2 regions of the Cronobacter universalis NCTC 9529 genome follow, and region 1 is predicted to be linked to the other one. Evidence: predicted binding sites of a transcription regulator. Region 1 holds the regulator's gene; the other holds the start of a gene.
The links. The regulator LexA, encoded in region 1, represses DNA repair genes until DNA is damaged. The targets are predictions, from matches to a motif close to TNCTGTATGTACATACAGNA.

Region 1 (7,817 bases):
GCCAGCAACGTAATGTGCGCCTGACTCCGCAGCGCCTCGAAGTGCTGCGCCTGATGACCATACAGCCGGGCGCTATCAGCGCTTACGATCTGCTCGATTTATTGCGCGAAACCGAGCCGCAGGCGAAGCCGCCCACCGTTTATCGCGCGCTCGATTTTCTGCTGGAGCAGGGATTTGTGCATAAGGTCGAGTCCACGAACAGCTATGTGCTTTGTCATCTGTTCGATAACCCGGCGCATACCTCCGCGATGTTTATCTGCGACAGGTGTGGCGTGGTAAAAGAGGAGGCAGCGGAAGGCGTGGAAGATATCATGCATGCGCTGGCGGCCAGAATGGGCTTTGCGTTGCGTCATAACGTCATTGAAGCGCATGGGTTGTGCGCGGCCTGCGCGGAAGTTGAGGCGTGTCGCCATCAGGGACAGTGTGGTCACGACCACAGTATCACGGTGAAAAAGAAAGGGCGTTAATCAGTCAGGATGGGTGGTACATCCTTGTACCGTTGGGCAGGGCAGCCTCAGAGGGAAAATACCGTTTGAGGTGGTGGCCGGATTACCAGCGGTAATCGTGGCGGCTTTCCCAGTCAGTCACTTCCTTGTCGGCTTCATCTTTCGCATAACCGTAACGTTCCTGGATTTTACCCACCAGTTGGTCACGTTTCCCTTCGATGATAGTCATATCATCGTCGGTTAATTTACCCCATTGCTCTTTCACTTTACCTTTAAACTGTTTCCAGTTACCGCCAGCTTCATCTCTGTTCATAGACGTCTCCTTAACATTCGGTAGTGAATCAGTCTCACAGGTTCTCCTGTGGGGGTTCAGCCCGGGTCATCTTCATCATTTGCTGAACGTACTACTCATTTTAGACGTCAATTTTACCCCCGGCGGGATATTCAGAATCTTTAACCATAACGAAGCGCTGGAGCCGACAAATTTTCTTTTATCGGCGATGTGATACATCAGGAAAACTTAGTGCAAAAGACGCCCGCGACGCCATAAGTAACCGAGCGACAATCCGCGCAGCGCCAGGAAAACGGTGAGCGCCAGCCACAGACCGTGGTTGCCAAGCCGCGGCAGCGTGAGCAGCGTCAGGCCAAAACCGAGCGCCGCGACAGCCATACTGTTGCGCATCTCCGCCCCGCGCGTCGCGCCGATAAACATGCCGTCCAGCAGATAACACCAGACGCCGACTACCGGCAGGATCGCCTGCCAGAAGAGATAGGGCTGCGCCAGCGCCTGCAACGACGGCAAAGATGTTAACAGCGACACAATATACTGCCCCGCCACGGCATACAGCAGCGCGAACGCCAGCGCGACCATGCCTGCCTGTCGGCACGCCGCGCGCCAGACGCTGCGCAGTTGCGATTTATCCCGCGCGCCAAAGGCCTGCCCGGCATGCGCTTCCACCGCGTAGGCGAAGCCGTCGAGCGCATAAGCCGTGAAGGTTAACAGCGTCATCAGAATGGCGTTAACGGCGACAATATCGCTGCCAAGCCGGGCGCCAAACACGGTGACGGAGGCAAAGCAGATCTGCAACAGCAGCGAGCGCAGCATGATGTCGCGGTTAAGCTTAAGCAGCCTGCCGACGCCGCCGCGCCAGGCGGTTTTCAGCATCGCCGGGGTAATGCCGCGCAGGCGCAGCACGCGGGCCGCCATCATAAGACCAATGCCAAGCGTCGCGTATTCCGCTATCGCCGTCGCCAGCGCTGCGCCCTGGACGTTAAGGCCAAGCCCCATGACGAACCAGAGATCAAGCGCGATATTAAGCAGATTACCGACCACCAGCAGGATAACCGGCGCGCGGGCGTACTGAACGCCCAGCAGCCAGCCCAGCAGCACCAGATTAGCAAGCGACGCGGGCGCGCTGAGCCAGCGAATCTCCAGAAACCGCCGGGCCTGCGTCAGCACAGCGTCGCTGCCGCCGGTAATATGCAGCGCCAGATGAATCAGCGGTTCGCGCAGCGCGATAATCAGCACACCGGCGATAAGCGCCAGCGCCATGGGCTGCACCAGCGCGCGGGCCAGCGCCGCCGGATCGCGCGCGCCGAACGCCTGGGCGGTTAACCCGGTGGTGCTCATACGTAAGAACAGCAGCAGCATAAACAGGAAGCTGGTGGCGGTTGCGCCAACCGCGACGCCTCCCAGATACACGGGGCTGTCGAGATGGCCAATCACGGCGGTATCCACCAGGCCCAGCAGCGGCACGGTGATATTGGAGAAAATCATTGGCAGCGCGAGGCGCCAGAGAGCTTTATCGGTAGAAGTGAGAAAGGGCATATGGCGTTCCGATGCCGTTACGCGATGATGAAAAAATATGCAGACTTTAGCAGACGGGAGAGGTCATTACCGTAACCGGGGCGGGCCAGTTACGGTAATGCGGCGTCAGGCAGCCGGGAAAGGCCTCAGAGCCATTCGCCGTTACGGATCACGCCGACCGCCAGACCTTCGATAGAGAAGTTATGCTCGCGCAGATCGACAACGATCGGTTTGAACTCGTTGTTCTCTGGCAGCAGCTCAACGACATTGCCCTGTTTTTTAAGGCGTTTTACCGTCACTTCATCGTCAATACGCGCGACCACAACCTGGCCGTTGCGCACATCCTGCGTTTTATGAACCGCTAACAGGTCGCCGTCCATAATCCCGATATCTTTCATCGACATCCCACTAACGCGCAGCAGGAAATCGGCGTTCGGCTTAAACAGGCCAGGATCGACCTGATAGTGGCCTTCGATATGTTGCTGGGCCAGCAGCGGCTCACCTGCCGCGACGCGCCCTACAAGCGGCAGGCCGGTTTCTTCTTCCTGCAGCAGACGAATACCGCGCGACGCGCCGGAGACAATCTCAAGAACCCCTTTGCGCGCCAGCGCTTTGAGGTGCTCTTCCGCCGCGTTTGGCGAACGGAAACCCAGACGCTGCGCGATTTCCGCACGCGTAGGCGGCATGCCGGTCTGGCTGATGTGATCCCGAATGAGATCAAACACCTCTTGTTGCCTGGTAGTTAATGCTTTCATTCCGCCCCCTGGGTGCATATACAGTTATGCTGTGAGTATATACAGCTAAAGGTGATTTTAAAACCATAACCGGTTAAAAAAGCGCTTCTTTCGCGATTTCTGGAAAACTTATCGCAAATGCTGCCAGAGCAGCGTGACCCACACGACCAGCGCGAGGATAATCGACAGCAGGACCGCGGCGGAGCCCATATCCTTGGCGCGCCCGGAAAGTTCATGAAATTCAGGGCCGATGCGATCAACGACCGCTTCGATGGCGCTGTTGAGGATCTCAACGATCATAACCAGCGTCACGGAGCCAATCAGCAGGACGCGGGTGATCGGGTCGACATCCAGCCAGCAGGCGATAAGAATGGCGGCTATTACGGCAACCCCTTCCTGGCGAAATGCGGCTTCATTTTTCCAGGCGGCGCGTAATCCCTTCCAGGAATAGCCGGCAGCGTTAATAATTCGAGTTAACCCCGTGGTGTTGTTGGCCATGACAAGAAACCTTTTTTAAATTCAGGCGTCAATGCTAATGCGCTTCGATAAAGAAGCACCACAGAAATTCTACGGAGTTTCTGATATTCTTGCGCCGCAATTGCATTATTAACCAGAGGCTTTACATCGTTTATGTCCGGTTGGCCACGAATTTACTACAAATTACTTAATTTACCATTAAGCGTGCTGGTAAAAAGCAAGTCCATCCCGGCGGCGCCCTGCCCCGAACTTGGGCTCGATACGTCACGCCCCATCATGTATGTGTTGCCGTATAACTCGAAGGCGGATCTCCTGACGCTGCGCGCCCAGTGCCTGGAGCACGATCTGCCGGACCCGCTGGAACCACTGGTTATCGACGGCACCGAACTGCCGCGCTATGTGTTTATCCATGGCGGCCCCCGCGTGTTTACTTACTACACGCCGAAGGAAGAGTCGATCAAGCTGTTCCACAACTATCTCGACCTGCACCGCAGCAACCCGGATCTCGACGTCCAGATGGTGCCGGTGTCGGTCATGTTCGGCCGCTCGCCGGGGCGCGAAAAGGGCGAGGAAAACCCGCCGCTGCGCATGCTGAACGGCATTCAGAAATTCTTCGCGGTCTCCTGGCTTGGTCGCGACAGCTTTGTGCGTTTCTCGCCGCCGGTGTCGCTGCGCCGCATGGCGACCGAACACGGTACGGACAAGCGCATCGCCCAGAAACTGGCCCGCGTGGCGCGTATGCATTTCGCCCGCCAGCGCCTCGCCGCTGTCGGCCCGCGCCTCCCTGCGCGCCAGGATCTCTTTAACAAGCTGCTCTCGTCAAAAGCTATCGCTCGCGCCGTTGAAGACGAAGCGCGCACCAAAAAAATCTCGCACGAGAAAGCCCAGCAAAACGCCGTCGCGTTGATGGAAGAGATCGCCGCAAACTTCTCTTACGAGGCGATTCGCCTTACCGACCGCGTGCTTGGGTTTACCTGGAACCGTCTCTACCAGGGCATTAACGTCCATAACGCCGAGCGGGTGCGTCAGCTCGCCCACGACGGCCACGAAATTGTCTATGTGCCCTGCCATCGCAGCCACATGGACTATCTGCTGCTCTCTTACGTGCTTTATCACCAGGGGCTGGTGCCGCCGCATATCGCCGCTGGCATCAACCTGAACTTCTGGCCCGCCGGGCCGATTTTCCGCCGTCTGGGCGCGTTTTTTATCCGCCGCACCTTTAAAGGCAACAAGCTTTACTCCACGGTCTTCCGCGAATATCTCGGCGAACTGTTCAGCCGCGGCTATTCGGTGGAGTACTTCGTGGAAGGCGGGCGCTCGCGCACCGGTCGTCTGCTCGATCCGAAAACCGGCACGCTCTCCATGACCATCCAGGCCATGCTGCGCGGCGGTACGCGTCCGATTACGCTGGTGCCGATTTACATTGGCTATGAGCATGTGATGGAAGTGGGCACTTACGCGAAAGAGCTGCGCGGCGCCACCAAAGAGAAAGAGAGCCTGCTGCAGATGCTGCGCGGCTTAAGCAAGCTGCGTAACCTGGGTCAGGGTTATGTGAACTTCGGCGAACCGCTGCCGCTGATGACCTTCCTGAACCAGCATGTGCCGGAGTGGCGCGATTCCATCGACCCGATCGAAGCGGTACGTCCGGCGTGGCTGACCCCGACGGTGAATGAAATTGCTTCACAGCTGATGGTGCGTATCAACAATGCGGGCGCGGCTAACGCCATGAACCTGTGTTGCACCGCGTTGCTGGCCTCGCGTCAGCGTTCGTTAACGCGCGAGCAGTTGACCGAACAGCTGGATTGCTACCTGAGCCTGCTGCGTAACGTGCCATACGCCTCCGACGCCACGGTGCCGGACGCCACGGCGACGCAGCTCATCGAGCACGCGTTGCAGATGAACAAGTTCGATGTCGAGAAAGATACGATCGGCGATATCATCGTGCTGCCGCGCGAGCAGGCGGTGCTGATGACCTACTACCGCAACAACATCATGCATATGCTGGTGCTGCCATCGCTTATCGCCGCTATCGTGACGCAACATCGCCGCATCAGCCGTGAAGCGGTGCAGCAGCAGGTTGAACAGCTGTTCCCGATGCTGAAGACGGAGCTGTTCCTGCGCTGGGAAAAAGAAGAGGTGCCGGCGGTCGTCGATGCGCTGGTTAACGAACTGGCGCAGCAGGGGCTGATCCTTGCCGACGACGTCTGGCTGCAGGTGAACCCGGCGCGCTCCCGTACGCTGCAACTGCTGGCCGCTGGCGTGCGCGAAACACTGCAACGCTACGCGATCACCTTCTGGCTGCTGAGCGCTAACCCGTCCATCAACCGCGGAACGCTTGAGAAAGAGAGCCGCACCGTGGCGCAGCGCCTTTCCGTGCTGCACGGCATTAACGCGCCGGAGTTCTTCGATAAAGCGGTGTTCTCGACGCTGGTGCTGACGCTGCGCGATGAAGGCTATATCAGCGATACCGGCGATGCCGAACCGGCGGAAACCATGAAAGTTTACCAGATGCTGGCAGAGCTAATGACGTCGGATGTGAGGCTGACTATCGAGAGCGCGGCGGCGCAAGCGGGCGCGTGATCGGGTCTGATCAGTGACAGTAAAAGGCGGGGAAACCCGCCTTTTTTATTGGCGGAAAACAGTGGTAATAGCTGATAACGATGTGGATGGTGGGTGCGCTTCGCTTACCCACCCTACGTTTTATCAATGCTGCGGCCTCTTGTAGGGCGGGTCCCGCCGTCACAGCACCGCCGCTAATAACAAAAAAGCGGGTTTCCCCGCTTCTCTGTCAGAATTTTAAATAACTTAGCGCCAGGCCGATAAATACCAACAGCCCCACATAGTTATTATTTAAAAATGCCCGGAAACAGGCGTCGCGATCGCGCCCGGCAATAATTTTCTGCTGCCAGATAAACAGCGCGCCTGCGCATGCAAGGCCTGCATAATAAAACGCGCCCAGGCCGTTCAGCCAGCCCACTGCGCCCAGCAGCGCCAGCACGGCAATCTGCAGTAGCCCGATAATCAGCTTATCGTGGCGCCCGAAAAGAATAGCCGTCGACTTAACGCCGATTTTCACGTCATCGTCGCGATCGACCATCGCATATTCCGTATCGTACGCCACCGCCCAGCAGATATTGGCGAAAAACATCAGCCAGCAGCTTAACGGCAGCGACTCGCTCACCGCGCAAAACGCCATCGGAATTGACCAGCCAAACGCCGCGCCCAGCACCACCTGCGGCAGATGGGTATAGCGCTTCATAAACGGATACATCCAGGCCAGCGCCAGCGCCGCCACCGAGAGCAAAATGGTTTTCACATTCAGCGTCAGCACCAGCAAAAACGACAGCAGCACCAGAATGACGAACAGATTGCGCGCCTCTTTTTCGGTCACATCGCCGCTCGGCAGCGGCCGGTGCGCCGTGCGCTTCACATGCCCGTCGAATTTACGGTCGGCATAATCATTCACCACGCAGCCTGCGGCGCGCATCAGCCAGACGCCCGCCACAAACACCGCGAGTATCCACAGCGGCGGCACGCCGGGCGACGCCACCCAGAGCGCCCACAGCGTCGGCCAGAGCAGCAGTAACGCGCCAATCGGCTTATCGGTGCGCATCAGGCGGTGATAGGCGAGCAGCTTATTCTGCGTCAGGCTCCACTCCATTATTTTTCCTCTCCGTACAAGGGTGATGCGGGTAAAAACAGTTCGGTCAACAGCAGCGGCTTGCCGGAGAGCCTCAGCAGAGAGCGGCGCCCCCAGAGTTCGTCGCTGCGGCCCGGCTGGATAAAATCACGCGTGAGGGTGGATGAGGTAAACAGATAACGGCCCAGCGGCGTGGTGCCGAGCTGCTGCAACGCCAGTTCCGGCCCACACAGTGTAGACTCCGGCACCAGTGTCCGCCCGACCAGCCACGGCACGCCGTCGCCGCACAGCAGGATTTCGCGCAGCCAGTAGCGCGGCTCTGGGGGTAAAAACTCCCCTTCCTCCTCCAGCGCCTCAGGGCCGACGAAGCCTTCAAACAGCATCTCAACCGTCACGCGCTCGCAAAACCCCTCGAAACGGCGGGTCATGGAATCTTCCAGCATCAGCCAGTCGAGCAGCGCGCTATCCAGCGTGCTGATATCGTCAAAAAAGGACAACGCGCGCAGTTGTCTCAGCGCGGGATGGGACATGCGTGACTCTCCGGGGCCAAAAGTGGACGTATTGTAACGCAGAACCGGCAAAACGGGGGCGGGGAAACAAGGAGTACGAACAAAAGCGCAACATGGGTGCAACAGTACGTCATGCTGCGCCAGGAAAAAAGGTGCGCGCAAGCGCACCAGGTGTTGCAAACATCAGCAGCGTGGGGAGACTGT
Region 2 (7,817 bases), 790 kb from region 1:
CAGGCCTGCAGCGCGCGGCTTATCTGCGGCAGCACCTGGGCTGCCAGCTGCAACAGGATCTCGCCCTGCGGCGTGAAGCGCAGCGGCTGGCTCTTACGCACGAATAACCGGAAGCCGAGACGCTGCTCCAGATCGCTGAACTGGTGTGAAAGCGCGGATTGGGTCTGATGCAGCGATGCCGCCGCCGCCGCCAGTGAGCCGCAATTACGCAGCGCCTGAAGCGTTCGCAGGTGTTTTATCTCGATCATGAATGTCCTTCACTTCAGCATGAATAATTTGCGCTTGAGGAATATACAGTAACTGCCAATTATGGATGTGTAAACATCTGGACGTCCAAATCCGACGTCTTTCGAATTTCTGGTGCGTTGGCTGTGCTGGCTCACCCCGGTCACTTACTTCAGTAAGCTCCCGGGGATTCACCAGCTTGCCGCCTTCCCGAAATCCGAAATACATACGGATTAATTAATTAGACGAGCAGATAAAACGAACAGATTCATCTCCTGACACGGGATTCATTCTTAAGAGAGGCAGAACATCATGACTATCCATAACCATACCCTCGGTTTTCCCCGCGTCGGCCTGCGTCGCGAGCTGAAAAAAGCGCAAGAGAGCTACTGGGCGGGCAAAAGCACCCGTGAAGAATTACTGGCGGTGGGCCGCGAGCTGCGCGCCCGCCACTGGGAACAGCAAAAAGCGGCGGGAATCGATCTGCTGCCGGTCGGCGACTTCGCCTGGTACGATCATGTGCTCACCACCAGCCTGCTGCTCGGCAACGTCCCGGCGCGCCACCAGAATGCTGACGGCACGGTGGATATCGACACGTTGTTCCGCATCGGCCGTGGCCGCGCGCCGACCGGCGAACCCGCCGCCGCCGCCGAAATGACCAAATGGTTTAACACCAACTATCACTACATGGTGCCGGAATTCACCAAAGGCCAGCAGTTCAGCCTCGCCTGGACGCAGCTGCTGGATGAAGTGGACGAAGCGCTGGCGCTCGGTCATCACGTTAAACCGGTACTGCTGGGCCCGGTCACTTACCTGTGGCTTGGCAAAGTGAAGGGCGAACAGTTTGACCGCCTTTCCCTGCTCAATGACATTCTGCCGGTCTACCAGCAGGTCATCGCCGAGCTTGCGAAGCGCGGCATCCAGTGGGTGCAGATTGATGAACCCGCGCTGGTGCTTGAGCTGCCGCAGGCGTGGCTGGACGCGTTCAAACCGGCCTACGACGCGCTGAAAGGCCAGACCAAACTGCTGCTCACCACCTATTTTGAAGGCGTGAGCGATAACCTTGACACCATCACCGCGCTGCCGGTGCAGGGGCTGCATGTCGATCTGGTTCACGGCCATGACGATGTCAACGAACTGCATCGCCGCCTGCCGCAGGAGTGGTTACTCTCCGCAGGCGTTATCAATGGCCGCAACGTCTGGCGCGCCGATCTCACCGAGAAATACGCGCAGCTGAAAGCCATCGCCGGCCAGCGTGAGCTGTGGGTGGGCTCGTCCTGCTCGCTGCTGCACAGCCCTATCGATCTGAGCGTCGAGACGCGTCTGGATGCGGAAGTGAAAAGCTGGTTTGCCTTCGCGCTGCAAAAATGCGAAGAGCTGGCGCTGCTGCGCGACGCGCTGAACAGCGGCGACACAACCAAAATCGAGCAGTGGAGCGCGCCGATTCAGGCTCGTAAACATTCGGCCCGCGTACACAACCCGGCCGTGGAACAGCGTCTTCAGGCCATTACCCCGCAGGACAGCCAGCGCGCCCATGCGTACCCGGTACGCGCCGAAGCGCAGCGCGCCCGCTTCAACCTGCCAGCCTGGCCGACCACTACCATCGGCTCGTTCCCGCAGACCACCGAAATCCGCGGCCTGCGCCTGGACTTCAAAAAGGGCAATCTGGATGCGGCCAACTACCGCACCGGCATCGCCGAACATATTAAGCAGGCGATCGCCGAGCAGGAGCGTCTGGGTCTCGATGTGCTGGTGCACGGCGAAGCCGAGCGTAACGACATGGTGGAGTATTTCGGCGAGCATCTTGATGGCTTCGTCTTCACCCAGAACGGCTGGGTGCAGAGCTACGGCTCCCGCTGCGTGAAGCCGCCGGTGGTGATCGGCGACATCAGCCGTCCGGCGCCGATCACCGTCGAGTGGGCGAAGTATGCGCAGTCGCTGACCGACAAACCGGTGAAAGGGATGCTGACTGGGCCGGTGACGATCCTCTGCTGGTCGTTCCCGCGTGAAGATGTCTCGCGCGAAACCATCGCCAAACAGATTGCGCTGGCGCTGCGTGACGAAGTGGCGGATCTCGAAGCCGCAGGCATCGGCATCATCCAGATTGACGAACCGGCGCTGCGTGAAGGGCTGCCGCTTAAACGCAGCGACTGGGACGCGTACCTCGCCTGGGGCGTGGAGGCGTTCCGCCTGAACGCGGCGGTCGCGAAGGACGACACCCAGATCCACACCCACATGTGTTATTGCGAGTTCAACGACATCATGGATTCTATCGCCGCGCTGGATGCGGACGTGATCACTATCGAAACGTCACGTTCAGATATGGAGCTGCTGGAGTCGTTCGAAGAGTTTGAATACCCGAATGAAATCGGGCCGGGCGTGTACGACATCCACTCGCCGAACGTGCCGGACGTGGCGTGGATCGAGGCGCTGCTGAAAAAAGCCGCGCAGCGTATTCCGCAGGAGCGTCTGTGGGTGAACCCGGATTGCGGCCTGAAAACCCGCGGCTGGCCGGAGACCCGCGCGGCGCTCGCCAACATGGTGAAAGCGGCGCAGAATCTGCGCCAGGCGTAACGGTTATGCGATGCGGTTTGTGATTTTGTAGGGTGGGTAAGCGCAGCGCACCCACCGCCGCCCGCAATAAACAGTGCGATGTAGTTTGTGGTTTTGTAGGGTGGGTAAGCGTAGCGCACCCACCGCGCCCCAAATCCTCCGGCTCCCGCCACCAATACGCCGCAATAAAAAAACGCCCGGTTTCCCGGGCGTTTTTTATGCTTTCTTACTCCCGTAGGCTTTGAACCATTCCAGCATACGTTCCCACCCGTCTTTCGCCGACGCCTCGTGATAACTCGGGCGATAATCGGCGTTAAACGCATGGCCCGCGTCCGGGTATACGATGATTTCCGCCTTCGCGTTGGCGGCGCGCAGCGCCTGACGCATGGTTTCCACGCTCTCAAGCGAAATACCCGTATCCTGCGCGCCATACAGCCCCAGCACCGGCGCGGTGAGATCGGTGGCGACATCCACCGGATGCTTCGGCGAATTCAGCGTTTTATCGCCCATGAGCTTGCCATACCAGGCGACCGCGGCTTTCAATTGCGGATTATGCGCGGCGTACAGCCAGGCGATACGCCCGCCCCAGCAAAAGCCAGTCAGCATCAGACGATGCGCGTCGCCGCCGTTGCGCGACGCCCAGCTTGCCACATGATCCAGATCCGCCAGCACCTGCGCGTCCGGCACTTTCGACACCAGGTTGCTCAACAGCGAGGAAATATCGTCATACTCATTCGGGTCGCCCTGGCGGAAATAGAGCTCCGGCGCCACCGCCAGATACCCTTCCAGGGCCAGGCGACGGCAAATATCGCGAATATGTTCATGCACGCCAAAAATCTCCTGCACCACAATCACCACCGGTAGCGGGCCATCGGCGGCGCGCGGGCGGGCGTGGTAAGCAGGCATATTTTCACCCTGCGTGGGAATCGAGGTTTCGCCCGCGATAATGGCATCCTGCGGCGTATGAACTACCGTTGAAGCGACAGGTGAGACCGCAGCGGCAAAGCCCGCCTTATTGTCAGTGCTGTTGGTCATGGCATTCTCCGTACCCGTTATTGTTTTAGCGCATCCCTAACTATAGCCTGCGTGTGGCGGGAGTGGGGGTGGCAAAAGCAGGCATGCGCGGCGCGGAATTTCACTTATCGGGTTGCTTGTGTGATCATCATCACGAAATAATGGAAATTTAATGCAACTCCTTTCTTTTGAAGTGAATCCGGTCACGAAAAACGCCGGAAAGGTTCTGTAAAGTACCGTTTTGCTTCTCCTGACAAACCGACCCACAGAGGAGTCACCTATGTCTGATGTTTTTCACCTCGGCCTTAAAAAAAGCGATCTTCAGGGCGCGGAATTAGCGATTGTCCCGGGCGACCCGGAGCGAGTGGAAAAGATCGCCGCGCTGATGGATAAGCCGGTCAAACTGGCCTCCCACCGTGAATTCACCTCCTGGCGCGCCGAGCTTGATGGCAAAGTGGTCATCATCTGCTCCACCGGTATCGGCGGCCCGTCCACCTCTATCGCGGTTGAAGAGCTGGCGCAGCTGGGCATTCGTACATTCCTGCGCGTGGGCACCACTGGCGCTATCCAGCCGCATATCAACGTCGGCGACGTGCTGGTGACGACCGCTTCCGTACGCCTTGACGGCGCCAGCCTGCACTTCGCGCCGATGGAATACCCGGCCGTTGCCGATTTCGCCTGCACCACCGCGCTGGTGGAAGCCGCCAAAGCGGTCGGCGCGACAACGCACATCGGCGTGACCGCCTCTTCCGACACCTTCTATCCGGGCCAGGAGCGCTACGACACCTTCTCCGGCCGCGTGGTCAGCCGCTTTAACGGCTCCATGAAAGAGTGGCAGGCGATGGGCGTGATGAACTATGAAATGGAATCCGCGACGCTGCTGACCATGTGCTCAAGCCAGGGCCTGCGCGCGGGCATGGTGGCGGGCGTTATCGTCAACCGCACCCAGCAAGAGATCCCGAACGCGGAAACCATGAAACAAACCGAAAGCCACGCGGTGAAAATCGTGGTGGAGGCGGCGCGCCGTCTTCTCTGATAGCTCCCTTTCTGGCCGGCGTTCCGCCGGCCTTTTTGCGTAATGTCTCGCAGGAATGACGATCCTTACAGAAAAACGCTTTTCGTCTGGAATTATGTACAGCACAATCCTCTCTGGCGTAATGAGCGGTTCAGGCAGGAGGCGTGGTGGAAATCTCATATCTGGTGTTAGCCGTGGTCGCACTGGCGGGCGTGGCGGTGGGCTGGCTGATGTCAGGCCTGCGAACCGCCCAGCAAAAAGCGGATCTGCTGGCGGAACAGCGCGATATCTACGGCGAACTCAGCGCGGCCCGCGAGGCGCTGGCGCATAACCAGCACTGGCGTGACGAGTGCGATCTGCTTAATAACGAACTGCGCAACCTGCGGGAGATCAACAGCTCGCTGGAGTCCGATCTGCGCGAAGTCACCACGCGGCTGGAGGCCACCCGGGTCCACGCCGAAGAAAAACTGCGCCAGATGATGAGCAGCGAACAGCGCCTGAGCGAACAGTTTGAAAACCTCGCCAACCGTATCTTTGAGCAGAGCCGCCGCCAGGTCGATGAGCAAAACCGCCAGAGCCTGAATGGCCTGCTTTCCCCGCTGCGCGAACAGCTCGACGGCTTCCGCCGCCAGGTGCAGGAGAGCTTCGGCCAGGAGGCGCGCGAGCGTCACACGCTGGCCCATGAAATCCGCAACCTCCAGCAACTGAACGCGCAAATGGCGCAGGAAGCCGTCAATCTGACGCGCGCGTTAAAAGGCGACAACAAAGCCCAGGGGAATTGGGGCGAAGTGGTGCTCGCGCGCGTGCTGGAAGCCTCTGGCCTGCGCGAAGGGCATGAGTATGAAACCCAGGTCAATATCCAGCTCGCCGACCGCAGCCGTATGCAGCCGGATGTCATCGTGCGTCTGCCGCAGGGTAAAGATGTAGTGATTGACGCCAAAATGACGCTGGTGGCCTATGAACGTTACTTTAACGCTGAAGATGACTACAACCGCGAGATGGCGCTCAACGAGCATATCGCTTCGCTTCGTAACCATATCCGCCTGCTGGGGCGCAAAGATTATCAGCAGTTGCCGGGGCTGCGCACGCTGGATTACGTGCTGATGTTTATCCCGGTCGAACCCGCCTTTTTGCTGGCTATCGATAAACAGCCGGAGCTGATCACCGAGGCGTTAAAAAACAATATCATGCTGGTGAGCCCGACCACGCTGCTGGTGGCGCTGCGCACCATTTCCAACCTCTGGCGCTATGAGCACCAAAGCCGTAACGCCCAGCAAATAGCCGATCGCGCCAGCCGCCTGTACGACAAAATGCGGCTGTTCGTTGACGACATGAGCGCCATCGGCCAGAACCTCGACAAAGCCAGCGACAGCTACCGCCAGGCGATGAAAAAACTCGCCAGCGGGCGCGGCAACCTGCTCGCCCAGGCGGAGGCGTTTCGCGGTATGGGCGTTGAGGTAAAGCGCGAGATTAATCCGGATTTGGCCGAACAGGCGATGCAGGACGACGACGCATTCGCGCTCTCCGATGCCGAAGCGCTTGCCAGCGCCCCTGATGAAAACAGCCACTTAGCGGCGTTTCGCGTCGCGGGCGAGCGCTGATCGGCGCGCTAATGCCGCCTTGAATCGTAGGGCAATTGCGGCCAATCTGTTACACTTCACAAACATTTCCTTGATAAGCAGGCACTGAGATGGTTGAAGATTCACAAGATACAACGCACTTTGGCTTCCAGACCGTAGCGAAAGAGCAAAAAGCGGATATGGTGGCGCAGGTCTTCCACTCCGTGGCGGCGAAATATGATGTCATGAACGATCTGATGTCGTTCGGCATTCATCGTCTGTGGAAGCGCTTCACTATCGATTGCAGCGGCGTGCGTCGCGGCCAGAAAGTCCTGGATCTCGCGGGCGGCACCGGCGATTTAACCGCAAAATTCTCCCGTCTGGTGGGCGAGAGCGGCAAAGTGGTGCTGGCGGATATCAACGATTCGATGCTGAAAATGGGGCGTGAGAAGCTGCGCAATACCGGCATCGTCGGCAACGTCGAGTATGTCCAGGCCAACGCGGAAGCGCTGCCGTTCCCGGATAACACCTTTGACTGCATTACTATCTCTTTCGGTCTGCGTAACGTTACCGATAAAGAAAAAGCGCTGCGCTCTATGTTCCGCGTGCTGAAGCCGGGTGGCCGTCTGCTGGTGCTGGAGTTCTCCAAACCGGTGTTTGAGCCGCTTAATAAAGCGTATGACGCTTACTCTTTCCATATTCTGCCGCGCGTCGGCGAGCTGGTGGCGAAAGACGCCGGCAGCTACCGTTATCTCGCTGAATCCATCCGTATGCATCCGGATCAGGAAACCCTGAAAGCGATGATGAACGACGCGGGCTTCGAGAACGTCAACTACTACAACATGACCGGCGGGATCGTAGCGCTGCATCGCGGCTACAAATTCTGAGGAGGTGCCGGATGCCTTTCACACCGCTAATGATGGCTGGCATTGAAGGCGCGCTGAACACATTTCTGTACCGCGAGAGCGCGCTGAAAGCGCCGCGCCAGCGTTTGCAGGGCAAAGTGTTGCGCGTCACGCTTGAAGAACTCTCCACACCGCTGGTGCTGGTGTTCAGCGAGCAGCAACTGGATGTGCTCAGCAAATGGGAGGGCGAGGCGGACTGCACCGTTATCACGCGCCTCTCGGTTTTGCCGAAGCTTCAGGATCGCCAGCAGCTGACCGCGCTTATCCGCAGCGGCGAGCTGGAAGTGCAGGGCGATCTGCAGGTGGTGCAAAATTTTGTGGCGCTGATGGATATGGCCGAGTTTGACCCCGCCGGTCTGCTGGCGCCGTGGGTCGGCGATATCGCCGCGGAAGGCATCGGGCGCGTTATGCGTCGCGGCGGGCAACTGCTGCAGAAAGGCTTTACGCGCAACCAGCGCTATCTGGCGGAAGCCATTACCGAAGAGTGGCGCGTCGCGCCAGGCGCGCTGGAAATCGCCTGGTTTGCCGAAGAGATCTCGGCCGTCG

Region 2: a site for LexA is predicted at 4,913-4,932, ahead of rmuC (DNA recombination protein RmuC). Genes of this name have one in related genera too.

Annotation. Positions count from the first base shown of each region.
Region 1 is NZ_CP012257.1:3,815,298-3,823,114, forward strand. It holds gene zur (zinc uptake transcriptional repressor Zur) at 1-467, shown strand, start outside; gene AFK65_RS17565 (CsbD family protein) at 550-759, opposite strand; gene dinF (MATE family efflux transporter DinF) at 967-2,274, opposite strand; gene lexA (transcriptional repressor LexA) at 2,400-3,008, opposite strand; gene AFK65_RS17580 (diacylglycerol kinase) at 3,117-3,485, opposite strand; gene plsB (glycerol-3-phosphate 1-O-acyltransferase PlsB) at 3,618-6,044, shown strand; gene ubiA (4-hydroxybenzoate octaprenyltransferase) at 6,253-7,125, opposite strand; gene ubiC (chorismate lyase) at 7,125-7,634, opposite strand; gene malM (maltose operon protein MalM) at 7,817-7,817, opposite strand, start outside.
Region 2 is NZ_CP012257.1:301,320-309,136, forward strand. It holds gene metR (HTH-type transcriptional regulator MetR) at 1-248, opposite strand, end outside; gene metE (5-methyltetrahydropteroyltriglutamate--homocysteine S-methyltransferase) at 538-2,799, shown strand; gene AFK65_RS01395 (dienelactone hydrolase family protein) at 2,995-3,813, opposite strand; gene udp (uridine phosphorylase) at 4,073-4,828, shown strand; gene rmuC (DNA recombination protein RmuC) at 4,975-6,408, shown strand; gene ubiE (bifunctional demethylmenaquinone methyltransferase/2-methoxy-6-polyprenyl-1,4-benzoquinol methylase UbiE) at 6,498-7,253, shown strand; gene ubiJ (ubiquinone biosynthesis protein UbiJ) at 7,265-7,817, shown strand, end outside.